One region of the Planococcus alpniumensis genome, then DNA from elsewhere that is predicted to be linked to it. Evidence: riboswitches for the same ligand, from Rfam matches in the RefSeq annotation. Region 1 holds a riboswitch; each other region holds the start of a gene.
The links. Region 1 has a riboswitch for thiamine pyrophosphate ahead of thiT (energy-coupled thiamine transporter ThiT). Riboswitches for the same ligand answer to the same signal wherever they lie in the genome.
Positions count from the first base shown of each region.

Region 2: it holds a riboswitch for thiamine pyrophosphate, as region 1 does, so the genes downstream of both, G3255_RS09465 (YkoF family thiamine/hydroxymethylpyrimidine-binding protein) here and thiT (energy-coupled thiamine transporter ThiT) in region 1, are expected to answer to the same signal.
Region 3: it holds a riboswitch for thiamine pyrophosphate, as region 1 does, so the genes downstream of both, G3255_RS16775 (acetylornithine deacetylase) here and thiT (energy-coupled thiamine transporter ThiT) in region 1, are expected to answer to the same signal.
Region 4: it holds a riboswitch for thiamine pyrophosphate, as region 1 does, so the genes downstream of both, lipM (octanoyltransferase LipM) here and thiT (energy-coupled thiamine transporter ThiT) in region 1, are expected to answer to the same signal.

Region 1 covers NZ_JAAMTH010000001.1:1,048,491-1,052,883, reverse strand. Annotated here, with positions in the region: gene G3255_RS05280 (TspO-related membrane protein) at 1-407, shown strand, start outside; gene map (type I methionyl aminopeptidase) at 452-1,204, opposite strand; gene thiT (energy-coupled thiamine transporter ThiT) at 1,365-1,940, opposite strand; TPP riboswitch at 2,036-2,135, opposite strand; gene G3255_RS05265 (M20 family metallopeptidase) at 2,275-3,357, shown strand; gene yxzF (small protein YxzF) at 3,422-3,571, shown strand; gene G3255_RS05255 (SGNH/GDSL hydrolase family protein) at 3,634-4,393, opposite strand, start outside.
Region 2 covers NZ_JAAMTH010000001.1:1,847,493-1,851,885, forward strand. Annotated here, with positions in the region: gene G3255_RS09455 (protein adenylyltransferase SelO) at 1-1,179, shown strand, start outside; gene G3255_RS09460 (hypothetical protein) at 1,243-1,455, opposite strand; TPP riboswitch at 1,638-1,742, shown strand; gene G3255_RS09465 (YkoF family thiamine/hydroxymethylpyrimidine-binding protein) at 1,823-2,428, shown strand; gene G3255_RS09470 (ECF transporter S component) at 2,421-3,002, shown strand; gene G3255_RS09475 (ABC transporter ATP-binding protein) at 2,989-4,393, shown strand, end outside.
Region 3 covers NZ_JAAMTH010000001.1:3,311,999-3,316,391, forward strand. Annotated here, with positions in the region: gene G3255_RS16765 (ABC transporter ATP-binding protein) at 1-330, opposite strand, end outside; gene tenA (thiaminase II) at 323-997, opposite strand; gene G3255_RS16775 (acetylornithine deacetylase) at 1,010-2,335, opposite strand; TPP riboswitch at 2,408-2,511, opposite strand; gene G3255_RS16780 (halocin C8 precursor-like protein) at 2,943-3,716, opposite strand; gene G3255_RS16785 (MoeB/ThiF family adenylyltransferase) at 4,100-4,393, opposite strand, start outside.
Region 4 covers NZ_JAAMTH010000001.1:2,888,873-2,893,265, reverse strand. Annotated here, with positions in the region: gene hmpA (NO-inducible flavohemoprotein) at 1-170, opposite strand, end outside; gene G3255_RS14615 (RrF2 family transcriptional regulator) at 387-821, shown strand; gene G3255_RS14610 (pyridoxamine 5'-phosphate oxidase family protein) at 848-1,270, opposite strand; gene G3255_RS14605 (YczO family protein) at 1,338-1,568, opposite strand; gene G3255_RS14600 (STAS domain-containing protein) at 1,703-2,722, shown strand; TPP riboswitch at 2,869-2,975, shown strand; gene lipM (octanoyltransferase LipM) at 3,064-3,903, shown strand; gene lipA (lipoyl synthase) at 3,900-4,393, shown strand, end outside.

The sequences.
Region 1 (4,393 bases):
CCTATCTATTGTCGCTGATCGCTTTGTACTTGGAATACGGAAACGACGAACGGGGCTTGACGCAACGTTTGCCGGTCTCGGTCAATCTTGGCTGGATCAGTGTTGCGACCATCGCCAACATCAGCTATGTCCTCACTTTCTACAGCTGGAGCGGCTGGGGGCTGAGCGATCAATTGTGGACGGTCATCATGCTGACCGTAGCGACCGCATTGGCACTTCATATACGCTTCCACCATTCGGACATCCCGCTGACTTTAGTATTCATCTGGGCGTTCGTCGCGATCGCCGTCCGCCATGGCATGGACGAGATGCTGGTCAGTACGGCAGCTTTATTCTTGAGCGGCGTTTTACTGACCGGTATTCTGTTAATCAAGAAGAAGCCGGCAAAAACAGATATGACGCCATAAAAAAACAACCATCGGCTGATGGTTGTTTTTTATATTCGCTGATTTTATTTTTCGAGTTTCGTCAGCAGGATCGGTTCGCCTTTTGTGACGAGTACGGTATGTTCGATCTGTGCGACGAGCGATTGGTCCGGCGTGATGAAGGTCCAGCCGTCGCCTGATTCGATGATATGTTCAGCCTTTTGGGAAATAAACGGCTCGACTGCGAGCACCATGCCTTCTTTCAAGATCGTCGTTTCCCATGCATCGTAATAATTAAGGATATATTGCGGTGCTTCGTGAAGCGATTTCCCGACGCCATGACCTGTCAGGTTCTTGATGACGAACAAGCCCTGGTCTTTCGCTTCGCGTTCGACTGCCTTGCCGATCTGGTTCAGCTTGGCACCGGCTTTCACTTTCATCATGGCACGTTCGAATGCGGATTCCGCCGCTTGGCAAAGCTTTTCTTTCGCTTCGTGCCCTTCACCGACCACGAATGAAATGCCGGTGTCCGCGAAATACTCCCCAAATGATCCGGACACGTCAATATTGACAATATCGCCGTCATTGATAACGCGCTTTCCTGGAATGCCGTGCGCCACTTCTTCGTTAACGCTGATGCATGTATAGCCCGGGAAATCATATTCCGATTTCGGAGCAGAGACGCCGCCCCATTCTTTGAACAGGCGTCCGCCCAGTTCATCGAGTTCTTTCGTCGTGATGCCGGGCTTCACGGCCGCTTTCATTGTTTCGCGGATTTCCGCCACCATCTGTCCGGCTTTTTTCAATCCTTCAATATCTTTTTCATTAGTCGCTATCATACTGACCCTTCTTTCAAACTATTCTATTTGAGCATTATAACATAGAATAAGCCGGTCTCGCCTCTCCTACCGTTCGGTATTTTACCATAAATACCCAAATTAAACATAATCAATTGATTTAACAATCTAAAAAAAACCGCCTATCGATAGGCGGCTTTCATCATGCGTCTGGCTGTGTCAAACGCGGGGCTGTGATAAACAGTAGTGAGCAAACAATCGCCGCGACAATCGCAACAGGAATCATATAGGTAGCGTTATAAACCGCTGAATAGATGAAGACGTTGCCATCAGCAAACATGCCGAAGAACAAGATCCCCGTAATAACATGGATGACATAGCGGAGAAATGAACCGATCAAGACACCGAGTGCGACCATGACAATGATTTTCCCGGTCTTTTTCGCCTTCACAGCTTCCAAGTAACGGCCGCGCACCATTGCGGCCAAGCCGACGACGCCATATGCCAGCAAATAATCCAAAATGACTTGCATGACGACAAAGCCAAACGACAGCGGCGCAACCGAGATGAAACCTGTGACAATCTGCAGTAAGCCGACTAGAAGCCCCGTGACGACACCGGCTGCGATGCCTCTCCGGAAAGCCATCAGCACGATCGGAATCATGACCAAGCTGACCGATCCCCCTTGCGGCATGCGAAAGGCGATAAAATCCAATACAAAGCCGAGAGCTGCAAAAATCGCAATTTCGACCATTAACAATACGCGTTTATTTCTCATTCAAACTGCCTCCTTTTGGATTTGCACATCACCAGAAGGGCCGTTTTTTCAGAACAACAAAAACGGCGCCAGGACAGATCCTGGCGCCGCTTGGGCCGGTTTTCCATCCACATCCCTGCGCAAGCATTAACTTGCAGGTTCGAAGGGTAAGAACTTAATCGTTCACTCTCAGCCAAAGCTCCCCTTGTGGTGTATACAATTATTCCGCTATTATGTGTATTGTACACAACGAAAACTTGGCTTGCAAGGCCGTTTCAGCCAACCGGATTAGGGTAGTTAAGAACTAGCAAACTTTGTGGAAGGTGGTGGAGGCAGTTTGAAAACTGCCGGGTCAATGATTGATTTATTGAAGAGTTTGATTAAAATCGAAAGCGATACAAAAGAAGGGGCGAATGAAGCCTTGATGTTCTGTTCAGAATGGCTTAAAGAGCGAGGTGAAGAAGTCGTAGTCCATGATAACGACGGCTACCTCATGCTGACAGCAGCCAAAGGACAAGGCGCAGAAAAGATCATCTGGAATGGCCATGTCGACGTCGTGCCGGGACATAAAGAACAGTTCTCTCCAATCGAAGAAGGCGACAAACTTTATGGCCGCGGCTCGGCGGACATGAAAGCAGGCGTCGCCGCGATGATGCAGGCATTTGTTGACCTTGATGCTGCCGCCTTGCCGCGCGAAGTGCATCTACACATCGTCACCGATGAAGAGATCGGCGGGCGCAACACGTCGAAGTGGCTGGTCGATCAAGGCCATTACGGCGATTTTGTCATTTGCGGCGAGCCAACCCATTTGAAGATCGGTTTGCAATCGAAAGGTATTCTTCGAATGGATTTGACGTTCAAAGGTAAGCCTGCCCACGGCTCACGCCCGTGGGAAGGCATCAACGCCATCGAATCGGCGATGAAATTCCATGCCGGCATGAAAGATTTACCGTTCCGCAAAGAATCGACGGACTACTATGAGCAACCTTCCGTCAACTTGCCGATCATCAATGCAGGCGATCGCTATAACGTCGTACCGGAAATCTGCAAGATGTCCTACGATATCCGCTTCATGCCCGGGCAGGACAAAGACGAGATCGTCCGCCAGATGGAACAGCTGGCCGAAACACTCGATGTCGACATGGAATTCAAAGCGAGCGGCTCGACCCCTGCTTTGACGACGACGGACGACCATCCGTACATCCAGACCTTGATGAAGGCCGTCGAGTCGACGCTGTCGGAACAGCCGGTGCTGTTCGGCCAGCACGGTGCTGCCGACACCCGTTACTATGCCGAGAAAATCGGCGGACAAGGCGCCATCGAATTCGGGCCGAGCGGAGACGACTGGCACGGCAACGCCGAATACGTCTCCATTTCAAGCGTCCATTCCTACAAGGATATTTTGATCGCGCACGCCATCGCTCCCACCGATGTTTAATAAAGGCTGAAATCGGGAAAACTTTATTAAACCTCAATACGAAAAAATGAATGGAGCGATAAATATGGCTATTGGAAGAATTGTCAAATCTGCGATAAAATATGCGCCGATTGCTTACCCGATCATCCGTAAAGTGATGAACAACCGAAAAAAGAATAACGTAAATAATGAAAACGATACGCGCAACCGCAGCGACTCACGAAAAAGCCGCTGAACGATAAAAGGCCGGAGAAAATGATCCATTTTCTCCGGCCTTTTTTATAGGGTTCAATATTCTTAAATGAGCGGCAATGCCTGGCGGATCGCTAGATAATCCAGAGTCTTGCCGTCCGAAGGCTTGGTGGCAGAATCGTCACCTGAAGCGTCTTCAGAAGCGGGCTCTTCATCTGCCCCATCCGCTCCATCTGACGGCTCTTCCTGTTCCTGCATTTGCTGGATCTCTTCGAACGTTACAGGCGCCGGTTCAGGAAGTTCTGCATCCTCTACTTCCAACTCTCCCCCGTAATGCTCGAAGAATGCATTCGCCATCTCCTGGTAGCCATCCACGTTCGGATGGACGTCTCCAGAATTCGGGACGAGTTCCACCGCATCCTCACCGAAACGATCGGCTACATCGACAAATGTTACGCCTGCCTGTTCCGCTTCCTGTTTCAGAATAGCGTTTAGTAGCTCCAGCTGCTTCGCTGTGCCTTGCTTTTGGCTATCCCGTGCATGCGGATAAGCGAAATAATAGCCCATTACGTAGACATCTGCTGAAGGCGCAAGCTCCTCCAGCTCAGAAAGGATCTTTTCCACATTTTTACGGGCCGCATTCAGCGCATAATCTGCCGGGATCTCCTCAAAGCTCAAAGCCCCTTCAGCGGCATTTGCTTGCACAAGGCGCAGCAAATCATTCGCGCCGGCAGAAACCGTGATGATGTTCGCTGAGCCCAGCAGCTCTTTTGCTTCATCCGACTCGATGCTTTCCAAGACATCACTTGTGGTGAATCCAGGAAAAGCCAAGTCTTTCGAATAGAACGCAAGCGGCTGATTGCGT
Region 2 (4,393 bases), 800 kb from region 1:
ATCCTAATCGGCGAACAGCATACACCGGATGGCGAGATTTTCGATATCCAATTGAAAGGCGCCGGCGTCACGCCCTTTTCGAGAAGCGGAGATGGCCGCGCGGCACTCGGTCCCATGCTGCGGGAATACATTATCAGTGAAGGCATGCACGCGCTCGGGATTCCATCGAGCAGAAGCCTGGCAGTCGTATTGACAGGAGAAAAAATCCAGCGCTACTCCGCAGAGTCTGGAGCGATCCTGACACGGGTGGCTTCGAGCCATATCCGTGTCGGCACTTTTCAGTTCGCCGCGAAATATCGCTCGACTGAAGATTTAAAAGCTTTGGCGGATTACACGATCAAACGGCATTTCCCAGACATCACGGGGCCTGACCGCTACATCGAATTATTCCGCCAAACCGCGCAACAGCAAGCTTCACTCATCACGAAATGGCAGCTCGCAGGATTCGTCCACGGGGTCATGAACACGGACAATATGGCGATCAGCGGTGAAACAATCGACTACGGGCCATGCGCTTTTCTGGACCGCTACGATGAGTCCGCGGTCTTTAGCTCAATCGATGCCGGCGGCCGTTATGCTTATCGCAACCAGCCGCTCGTCGGAGGATGGAATTTAGCTCGTTTTGCGGAATCTCTGTTTCCACTGTTAAATGAGATTCCTGAAAAACAAGCCTTGGCGTCTCTCCAAGGGGCGCTCGAGGAATATGTCAGTTTGCAAAAAAACTTGTATTTGGCAGGCATGCGCGAAAAACTCGGCTTGTTTACCGAAATGCCAGAAGATGAACAACTGATAGATGCGTTGCTGGAATTGATGCAAGAAAAGCAAGCGGATTATACCAATACATTCCGTTCCTTGACTTTCGACGCAGTAGAAGAGCCCCAACTGGCAAACGATCTGGATTTCAAAGCTTGGCACAGCCGCTATAAAGCCCGCCAACAGCAAGAAGGCCGCTCAGCACACGAAATCCTGGAAATGATGAAAAGCCGGAATCCGGCTGTCATCCCGCGCAATCACCGCGTGGAAGCGGCACTCGAAGCTGCAGCGCAAGGCGATTATCAGGTAATGGAAAAACTATTGGAGATCCTCCGGAATCCATATGCCCATTCCGAAGAGCAACTGCCCTATACGGCCCCGCCACCGCCTTCAACGCCGCCATACCAGACCTATTGCGGCACATAAAGTTTAAAAATCCCCTGCCTTTTCTTCGGCAGGGGATTTTCTTGCTGGCGCTTGTCAGTTCGATCACTGGCCGTCTGTGACTTCATTAACACTGACCATTTTGACTTCGTCCATCTTGAATTGGTAATACGTATCGTTGTCGCCGATAAATTCGCGGAAATCATCCGCATCCAAACCGCTGACCGCTTGTTTCGGGGTATCAGCTTCGACGGTGCTGACCGCCTCGACGCCTGCGCCGAAATGATAAACGACGCGGAATTTTTTTGTTGATGCCATAGTTATTGGATTCCTCCTCAAATGCTTGTCTGCTTTAGGTTTACCCGATTTTTTAGGGAGTATTCACCTCAGCCATCATTTTCTCATTCTCGATGAAAATAGTAGAATCCCTTTACTTGGGAAAGTATTTGACTTACACTTTAGCCATCGGGAAAACCCGACACTTAAAACCGCATACCGTTTTTCTGCACTGGGGGTGCATATTTTGCTGAGATGAGAGCTTTCGCTCCGATCCCTTATGACTCGATCAGGTTAGGACCTGCGTGAGGAAGTGCGGTGACTTTCCGACATGACTACGAAATATGGAATAGTGGCTGCATCTTCACGGATGCGGCTTTTTTGTGCATATTTTTAGGAGGGATTCCATATGGAACCATATTCATGCGGCACCAGCCCGATCGTAGGATTTCGCTTTTCCTTACATCCGATGAGCGGAAATTTTATCAGTATCATCAAAAGTGCGTTGAAGGACACCGATACATCCCATGTCTGGATGCAAACCGACGACGTCTCCACCGTCATCCGAGGCAAACAACAGCATGTTTTCAATGTCGCGAAAGCGCTGACGCTTCATGCCGCGAAAACGAAAGAACACATTGCCCTGTCCGGCACCTTTTCAGCTGGCTGTCCAGGTGATACAGCGGGTGATGCGTATTTGGACGCCCCCGATGAACCGGCAAACGAAGACGCCAGCAAGCAATACGTTTCATCCCAATTCGCCCTTTATCCGATGAACAATCCCGATTATATGGAAGTTATCTACCGCGAAGTGGAACGTGCCAAAGAGTTCGGTGTGTGGAATGATTCCATGCATTATGCTAGCGGCATCCACGGGGATATCCATGAGGTCTTTGCTTTTTACGAAACGAGCTTTTCCAGCGCGCGCTCCGCTAAACACCCCCACCTCGTGATGACTGTATCCATGAGCATCAACAGTCCTTCACACAAAACAGGCGGTGAAGATCATGCTTAAGGAATGGAAACTGAAAGAAATTGTCCTCATGTCATTATTTGGCGTCGTGTTCGGCATTGTTTACTTGCTCTTTTTGCACATTGGCAACTTATGGGCAGGCGTCATCGGGCCGCTCGCTTATGAATGGATGTTCGGCATCTGGTTTATCGTCTCCATCATTTCGATGTATATTATCAGAAAGCCTGGCGCTGCTTTATTACCAGAAATCTTGGCCGCAGCTATCGAAGTGATGCTCGGCAATGCGATCGGCCCGAGGCTTATCCTATCAGGCATCATTCAAGGCCTCGGAGCAGAAGCAGCGTTCGCGCTGACTCGTTACCGGCATTTCCATGTTGGCATCTTGATGCTTGCAGGTGCTGGTGCTGGAGTTTTCAGTTTTGTTTACGGCTATTTCCTATCGGGCTATGCTGCATTGGATCCTTCTTTCGTCGCCTTGATGTTCACACTTCGCGTCGCAAGCGGTGCGATCATTGCCGGCATCGGCGGCAAATATATCGCCGATTCACTGCTCGCAACTGGATCACTACGGGGCTATGCTATCGCTAAGGCGGAAAAAGGCGATGTCCGTGCTTAATCCGGTTTTTCAATTAGACAACTTCAGCTTTCGCTTTCCGGAGTCAGTAGAACCGACCTTACGCCATATTACGCTCGCAATCCATGCGCAAGAACGGGTGGTCATTACAGGGCCAAGTGGATGCGGAAAGTCCACGCTTCTCTATGTGCTGAACCGGCTGTACCCGCATAATTGCGATGGCCAAGTTTCTGGCACCGTCAGGATCTTCGGGCGTACATCACAAGAATACGAACCTGGTGAAGCCAACCGGAAAGTCGCAACGGTTTTTCAAGATCCCGACAGCCAATTTTGCATGCCGACGGTCGAAGAAGAACTGGCGTTCACTCTGGAGAATCTTCAAGTGCCCCGGGAAGAGATGCCAAAACGCATCGACCGGATTTTGCGCATGACGGGCCTGGACGATATTCGCCATGGTTCCATTCAAACCTTCTCAGGCGGGATGAAACAACGCATCGCCACAGCTTGCGCCTTGATTATGGAGCCTGACTGTTTGTTGCTCGATGAACCTCTCGCCCATCTCGACCCGTTGACGGCGAAAGAGTTTGTCGCTTGGTTGGATCAATTGCAACAGGAAAACGGTCTTGCAATCGTCGCCGTCGAGCATAAATTAGAGCTATGGGGAGAATTTTTCGAACGGGAGATCAGCCTTTCGGAAAACGGCGCCATACAGAAAGACCAAGCCTACACCAGAAGGAATGCTCCTTTCCTGCCGAAGCGTGAGACGGCCAAACAGCCAAAAGTCTTGTTTGAGGCAAGGGATCTATCCATTACACGAGCTTCAAAAGCTTTGCTGCGCGGTGCCAGCCTGCAGCTTTATGCGGGTGAAGTGATGATCATTGCAGGACCGAACGGAAGCGGGAAATCGACTTTGCTGAAAGCCTTATGCGGCATCATGAAACACGATAGCGGGACGATTTCAGGAGAGTTTGCCGGATTTGTCCCACAATCGCCCGAGCAGCTGTTTCTGTCGAAGACTGTAGAAGAGGAATTATCGTATTCCGGAAATTCCTCTCCTCATGATGTGAAAGATCTTCTCGAGGCACTTGCCTTGGATCCTATTGCTCAAGCCCATCCTTTTTCCGTGAGCCATGGCCAAAAGCGCCGTGTGGCCATCGGCGCGATGCTAGCAGACCGTCGCCAAGTTTTGTTGCTAGATGAACCGACGGCAGGGCAAGACCTCAACGCATTGATGGAGCTCCATCACCAAATCACTTGCCGGGCGCAAGACGGCTGCGCGTTGGTTGTGGTGACGCACGATATGAATTTTGCCTTGAGCATTGCGGATACGATCTGCCTAATGAAAGACGGCAGATTATCCGCTCCTCTTGAACCACAAGAGCTTTTTTCAAGCCCTGTCCTGCTGGCAGAGCACCGTTTATATTGGCCGGAAA
Region 3 (4,393 bases), 2.3 Mb from region 1:
ATAAGCCTCTTTCTTATGAATCCCCTTTAGTTCTAGCGGCAGAATGACATTATCAATAATGGTGCGCCAAGGTATTAGAAGGTCTTTTTGCGGCACATAACCTATGTTTCCATCGCGTAATTTAATGGCCTGACCCCTGAGGAGCAAATCCCCCTTAGTTGGTTCTTCCAACCCCAACAGCAATCTGAATAATGTCGTTTTCCCTGACCCACTTGGACCGACCACACTTATAAACTCTTGGTTTTGAATCGAAAAAGACAAATCTTTAAAAATTTCTTCTTTCCCATAATGAAAATTTAAGTTATTGACTTCCAACAACGCCTTACTCACTTACAGGCCACATCGTTTTGTGATAAGCCATATCCCAAAATAAATATTCAAACCTCGTAGTAGTCAAAAAGATTTCTTCAAGCTTTACTAGTTCATTTTCTGGTTTGCCGGCCGTCAATTCGTCCAGCAAATCGATGCACCACTGCGCTGTTTGGCCAAACTCCTCTGAACTATACATTCGGATCCACTCACCATATAGTGGGTGATCGGCTGCACCTGGAATGGCCGCAAGCTCTCTGCCGATTTCACGGTAACTCCATGTACATGGAAGCAATGCTGCTACCAATTCACTTACACTGCCGCTCTGTCCCACGTGAAGCATATAATGGGTATAAGCAAGTGTCACAGGGGAGGGGGATGCTTCCTCCAGTTCCTTTGCGCTAATCCCAAAACGTTCCGCATACTGGCGGTGCAATGCCATCTCTTCGTTCATAGTGGCATCCAGTAACTTGGCAAATTGTCCCATTGTTTTAACATCCTGTGACTTGGTGGCACCAATCGCAAACAACTTTGCATACTCGATTAAGTAAAGATAATCTTGAACCATGAAGAACCGAAACTTTTCTTTATCAAGAGACCCCTTCCCCATTTCGACTACAAAAGGGTGATTATGGTTGTTTCTCCAAATGGGTTGAAGGGTTGTATGTAATTTTTCGCTAAATTTCACGTTGATCGCTCCTCACTCTGCCTGCTTTTTCGTATGGCACCAAGTAAAAATAAAATACGCCATAACTTTAGAGAAATTCACCAATTCTTGTATCTCAATGGACTCGTGAACGCTATGGGCTTCTATCAACTGCCCCGGTCCATATACGACTGTCGGGATGCCTGCTTCCGCAAGCCACCCGCCATCGGTAACAGTCGCGGACACACCAATAACAGCCTTTTCTGAAAATAAATGTTGGTGTGAAGCTGCTAAAGTCTTTACGCCTGTATGTTCCGGATTCACTTCAAAAGCTGGAAAGACCTCGCCTCTATCTTCTATCATTGAATGCCCACCCCATATAAAAGTGGGTGGATGTTCTTTTAGCCAAGAATCCGCTTTTGCAGCATTTAAAAGATGTTCTTCAATTTCTTTGCTTACAGTTTCATAGGACTCATTCGGATAAAAATGTACGGTGATCCAGAGCCGGCACTCGTCCGCGATAAAAGCGGCATGCCTTCCTCCTTCAATCACAGCCGGATTAATCGTATTTGTTCCTGGAGGATAACCCGGATAGCTTTTTGAAACCGCCCAATGACGCTCTAACTTCTGCAGACTTTCAATGATAATCATCATTTTTTCAATAGCGCTTGCTCCTTGCGAAAGACCGCCACCTGCGTGAATCATCTGCCTGCGCATGGCATCATGATAAACTTTCGGATCTTTAATGACCACCCAACCGGTGATCACCCCGCCCTGCCCTTGGATCTGCAGATCACTTGTATCAACTACAACCGCAAAATCCGCCTGGTAGCCCCTTTCGCAACACTGCAGGGTGCCAGCTTCACCAACCTCTTCTCCTATAACTGATTGAAAAATAAGGTCGCCCGGCAATTCGATGCCTTGTTCATGAAAAAGTTTAAGGACAAATAACGCAGCAGCCATCCCTCCCTTCATATCGGCAACACCTCGGCCTATAATTCGATCGTTTACAACTTCCGCCGTGAAGGGATCCGTTTTCCATACTTCTTCCGGCCTCACTTCGGCCACATCAATATGTCCATTGATGATCAAGCTTTGAAAAGACTTTCTTTCAGTCCCTTTTTTCACACCAACGATGTTTGGATCTCCCGGATACACATCCCATCGATCTGTTGCAAATGCTTGGCTTACTAAATACTGTTCAATCCACCCTTGTGCTTCAGCTGTGTTGCGAGCAGGCGGTGCCGGAGTTTGAAAAGAGATAAGTTGTTTAGTAAGATCAATCAATTCATCTTTTTTTAACTCGATTTCTTTGATTACTTGAAGCAACTGATTGTTTTGCAAGAAGTTTAATTCTCCTTTCGATATGATTTCCTCCACAAAAAAACACTTCTTTCCCATAGGAAAGAAGTGTAAATGACTATAAAAGGTTAAGCCTCATGTGGAGACAAAATTCTTCTGCCATCTCTTCCCTCCGCTAGTATTAACTAGATCAGGTGAATAAGGGTCAAGACGAATGTCTTTCTCAGCTTTAAACAGCTCCCCTAGAGCAATTGTGCAATGAAGTTTTATTGTTACTTTAGTTCTATCATAAGGATTAAATAATTACAACCGGTCACTTCACTCTACTGTCATTATTTATATGAGACAAGAAACTGTAACAATAAATCGAACCGAATCCGCTGCGCTTTCATTTTATAAAAGCTATCACTTTAAACTCGATGTATTGTAGTTTGTTTTTTCTTTTGCACATTTTGTATTTTATAATTGACTTATATACACAAAAGCACTTTCTAATTTAAAGTTCCATTTCGAACTTTCATTATTATTTCTCCTTAAATATATTGGCTAAAAGTGAAGATTGCTGACTAATTTTAAAAATAAAGGCGCTCGTAAAAGGAGATGGAAGCGTTTGAGCTTCGGTACCCCTCAAAAAGAGTAGCATCTGCTACTCTTTCTTTGTTGTATTCAACTACTTTGGAACGGATCAATTACAAATTTGATCTGTCGCAGCTGTACAGCCGACACTGCCTATCAAAGCACAGACAGCCGCTAAGCCTAAACCGCCAATCCCGGTAGTGATTCCCAGAGCACCCGCTGCAGCATAACACAACACGCCTCCACCGGTACCGCACAGAGCCCCAACTGCATATTCACAAAAAGAAGCATAAGCTCCAAATTCGTCTGCGTTCTTTCCAGCCTGCTGAATCTTATGTTCTGCAGAAGCGACAAAATCATCGTGGCTAAGCATCAAACCCTTTTCGTCAAAAATCGTCCCTGCTGTATCGACGGTAATGTCGTAAATTTCGGTTTGATTCCCGTCCAAGTTATAGAAGGCATTGATGCGTATTTTTCCTTGGTCTATATTTTCTGCATAGACCGCTTGATTCGTCAGTATATCCCCATTTTTTACATCATATGTGAATTGAACGTATGCGAGGTTATCACTTGTTTTCGCAAGTCCTCCAAACACGAATTCAATATATGCAATATCGCCTTTGGAACCATCTACTGTGTTGATAATTATGTCACCTTTTGAAATTGAGTTAATTTTGGTGTTCTCTTTGTATGCCTGATACTCTTCTGTATTTTTTAACGCATTTCTGATTTGATTAAACTCATTTTGCTCGACATTCGATGTTCCTTTTTCAAACATTGAAGTTTCAGCATTGACAGCACCTACGGAACTAAATGCAGAAGAGACAATGAGAATAGCTGCTATTGCTAGCATCAGAACTTTTTCAAAAGGTTTGATTGACATAATGAATATTCCTCTTAGTTTTTTCTTTTTTTTGAAATGAGCATGAAAGAAACAACCAAGGCATAAATAAACAGAAACAGTACAACCCCTAATTCAATCCCTGAATCAAACATCGTCCTCCCTCCTTTTTCTTCCGTCATTCCTTTGATTTCCAATTAGAGATTATATAAACAATTAAAATCAATAAATACCCAAATTTAATAGATAATTTACATAAAATTTACTTTTTCATTATTATTTCAATTTCTTAAGTTTGAGCTCTAGTTCTTTTAAAGTATTCATCTCTTTATAAAAAGAACCTGTCTAAATGGATTATTAATATCCTGGCTTCAAAAAGTTAGAGTAGTTCAGTCCAATCAGACGAAAATATTTTTAAAAAAACATTAGCTTAAATATCGGTGATATAAACTTTTAGCTTTGTCGATGCTCTTTGTGCCGTGGATTAAAACACGGCCGTCATTAAAAACAACTAGACGACAGTCGCTCGTTGTAAAAGAGAGCAAATAGGGATTACGAAAGACTTCCCTTCCAAGCTTCGATAAAACTGTGCTCAGCTTTCCTAAATCTCTATCCACTGGATGAGGAGGCCGGATTTGAACGGTGTCTCTTCCGCATAAAACAGCAGTTTTTAACTGGGACGAGTAAGAAAGATAAGGGTATGTCCGATTTTTTCCACA
Region 4 (4,393 bases), 1.8 Mb from region 1:
AGCGCCGCTTGTTGGCGGCCTTGTTTTTGGTTTGCTTGGTTAAAGATATTTAAGAGTTCCGGATGCGCTTCGAACATATTGCTGTAAAAGACGGTTGTGATGGTTTTTCCGTGTTCAGCTAATACAGGGGCGGTGGATTTGACGATGGTTCTTGTTTGTTCGGATAACATAGTCAATCTCTCCTTTTGTTTTCTATAATCCCACTATAAACCGAAAGGAATTTTAAAGATATATTTAAAATACATCTTTAAAATTTAGACACATTTCATTTCACAGAAAAGTCACACATGCAATAATGGGCTGAAAAAGCCCCGATTCTGCAGATGCGTTTCCTTTTCAGAAATTATGGCGGCGCGTATAATGGACGTTCAGGGAAGGTGAAACCAATGAGATTAACGATGTATACGGATTATTCATTGCGCGTACTCATCTATTTGGGGACAAAAGAAGACGGCAAATTGACAACTATACAGGAAATTTCCGATGCTTATCATATATCTAAAAACCATTTGATGAAAGTGACGTTTGAACTCGGCAAAGCGGGATTTATCGAAACGGTGAGGGGCAGGGGAGGCGGTATCCGATTGGCGGACCGTCCTGAGAATATCAATGTCGGAAAGGTCGTCCGCCAAATGGAAGAAGATTTCCACTTGGTAGAATGTTTCAATCCAGAGACCAATACTTGCCCGATTTCCCCAATCTGCGGATTGCGCGGCGTTCTTGGCAAAGCGTTGCATGCCTATTTGTCGGTATTGGATGAATATAATTTGCAAGATCTTCTATTTAATAAAGAAGGATTGCGTGATCTGTTGCGCACGTAAAAAGCCTCCGCTATCGGAGGCTTTTTTTATAATTCGATTGTTTGGGGGTCTTTGCCTTTGCGGTTCATCAAACGGACACGCGTTGGCGTAATTGCCAGGATGATCAAGTTCGGGTCTTCTGGGCCGTCGAACCAGCCGGTCAAGTGTTCGTTCCACACTTTGTCGATCATTTCGCGGTCATCCCGCAGCGACATCTGACCTTCGATTTCGAGGAAGCTATCGCCGACGCCTTCCCCTTCGTAGCCGAGCAAGATATGGGCGTTTGGATTTTTCTCCAATTCATCTACTTTTTGTGTCTGCTTGCTTGTAGCTGTATACAAAGTAAACTCGTCATTGAAAAACGTCATATACCGGGAATGCGGCTTCTCGTCTTTGATCGTTGCCAAAGTCCCAATCATGCTGTCTTCCAAGATTTTCAATGCTTGCTGTTTCAGTTGCTCTTGTGCCATTCAAATCTCTCCTTTGCGGTAATATCATTTGTCAAAGAAACTGCGGGCGAGATGCCCACAGGTAGAGTCAGTCAGGGTTTTTTTCCTCGCTAGCTGAATCATCTTTTGTATCACGCGGATTTTTTTCGTCTTGCATGTCCTGCTTTAAGTCTTCCAACGGAATGGAGTCCACGTTCATTTCTTCTTCATGCATTTCTGTCATCGTTTCTTTATCGGTTTTTACTTGCTCAGGATTGTCCATTGGAGCACCGTCGCTTGATTTGCGTTCCTTTTCATTGAAACGTTCTTTTTCTGCCATGGTTAGCACCTCTCCTTTAGCGTTCTTCTTTATCTATTCCTTAATTGAAGTGCTTTAAAACATTAGAGCTTGCTGGTGCAAACAGGCTGGCGTATGATTAATGGGTAGGACTAATTAATGGGGATGGCTATACAATGACCCAACAAGCGAAAATAAATGTGGGCGGCCTGAATTTTGAGTGGGACCTTTCGCAAGGGCGCTTCCTATTTGAAGGGCAGAATGCAGTTCTGTTTTGGACCTCTACTGCTATGAAGATGTTCTTTGATTCCATTGAGGAAATTTCGGGTGAGGAAGCAGCAGCGGTAGTTTTGGAGTCGACAGGATTTCGCCAAGGCCAAGTAGTCGGTGAGTATTTTCATAAAATGGGTGGTATCTCAGTATTGAAAGCATCTGAACTCATCACCAATACATACGCTTCAGCTGGCTGGGGTGTGGCCTCTATCCACAACTTAGATATGGCAGCCGGAACTTTAGAAGTGACGCTGAAAAATAGCTGGGAATATCAGATCAACCTGGCACAAGGAAAAAAGACTGGCGGCAGTTTTTTGCCGGCCCATTATGCAGGAATCTTCAGCTCGCTTCTGGACCGCAGCGTTTGGTATGAAGTGGTCCACTCGCAAATCGAAGGGCATGATGAATGCCTGATTCGCTATTTCCCGTCAGACGAGACGATTGAAAAGAACATCCATACGCTGGCACGCCGCAAGGAATCGGAGAAAATCCGCGAACTTGAACAGTTGGTGGATGAAAAGACAGCGGATCTTCATGACATGATCAGTGAAATCTCTTCTCCGCTTATTCCAGTGCTGGAAGATATTGTCGTCGTTCCGCTTCTTGGGCGTTACGATGAAGCGCGTGCCGAAGAGTTATTGATCAAAACGCTTGAAAATTTACCGAAATACAAAGCGCGCTACTTGCTGCTCGATTTGACTGGACTCAATGAGAGCTTCAATCAGCACGCGGCGATGCTGATCGAAAAATTAGGTTCTGCTGCGAATTTGATCGGCACAAAGACGGTGCTAGCCGGCATTTCGCCGCATACCAGCATAATGATAACAGAAGCGGGCGTAGACCTGTCAGGCTATGAATGCTTCCGTACACTTCAACACAGCATTCACTTTGCTTTGGCACAGAATGGCAAGACAATAATTTAATCACAAAACTTTCCCTATTCGCAGAAACGCATAGGGAAAGCTTTTTTGGATATTATTGAATAAATTGGATAAAAATTAAAGGAAAAACTATTTAGTATATTGAGATTTCTTGAAAAAAATGATAAGCTCGATTAGAACTATACATAGCTGACCACTGGGGGAGCCGGAATTGACTGGCTGAGACGAGCGAATGCTTGGACCCCTTGAACCTGATCTGGACCATGCCAGCGTAGGGAAGTGGTGCGTATGCTTCCTTTTGCCTGCATACACCGCTTCCCCATGGGAAAGCGGTGTTTTTTTATGGGCTTTGGAGTCATGCATAAGCTGAGAGGAGTTGAGATATTTTGGAGGAAACATGGGGCTATATGGAGTCGGGGCTTTGCACGCCGGCCCACAATATGGCAATGGACGAAGCATTAATGAACTGGCAGCGCAATACAGGCATGAAGCCTGTACTCCGATTCTACGGATGGGCGCCAGCCGGAATTTCAGTGGGATTTTTCCAGAAACTGAATGGCAGCATCGATCTCGAAAAAGCCGCGCAAATGGGCATCCCCCTGGTCAGGAGACAGACTGGCGGAAAAGCCGTACTCCATGACCAGGAATTGACTTACAGCGTGGTGATACCGGAACATCATCCATCCATGCCGAAATCAGTAAAAGAAGCGTATTTGGTCATTTCTCGAGGCTTGCTTGAAGGTTACCGCAATTTAGGGATTCAAGCACAACTGGCTGCGGAGAAGAAGCGTTCGAAAGAATCTTCAGCGGTCTGCTTTGAAGAACCTTCTTGGCATGAATTGACTGTTGAGGGTCGAAAAGCGGCAGGAAGCGCGCAGACCAGAAAACAAGGCATCATTTTGCAGCACGGCTCGATTCCGCTGCAGTTGGATGAAAACCAGTTGTTCGAATTGTTCGTGTACCCGAGTGAAGCGGTGAAGGAAAGGGCGCGCCAAGCTTTCCGAACACGCGCCGTTGCAATCAACGAACTAATGCAACAACCGGCAAGTTTAGAAGAAGTGCAGAAAGCATTCAAGGATGGATTTGAAACGGGGCTTGGCATCCGTTTGGAAAAATTTGAACCGCCAGCTGAACTGCTGGAACAAGTGCGCGTGCTCGAAGCCAAATATGCAAGCGAAGAGTGGAATCACAGACGAGAAGAGAAAGGGGAACTTATGCGATGACAAAAACAAAGCAGCGTGAACGTAAACCCGAATGGCTGAAAGTGAAATTGAACACGAACGAAACTTATAATGATCTGAAGAAATTGATGCGGGAGAAAAACTTGAACACTGTATGTGAAGAAGCGAGATGCCCGAATATCCATGAATGCTGGAGTGAACGCCGCACCGCGACCTTCATGATTTTGGGGGATACGTGCACAAGAGCGTGCCGGTTCTGCGCCGTCAAGACGGGGTTGCCGAACGAACTGGATTGGGGCGAGCCGGAGCGCGTAGCGGAATCGACGGAAATCATGAACTTGAAGCATGTGGTCGTTACAGCAGTCGCCCGCGATGATTTGAAAGATGGCGGAGCTGCAGTCTTTGCGGAAACCGTCCGCGCCATCCACCGGAAAATGCCGGAGACCACCGTCGAAATCTTGCCGTCTGATATGAAAGGCGATTACGAAAGCCTGCATATGTTGATGAGCAGCGAACCAGATATTTTCAACCA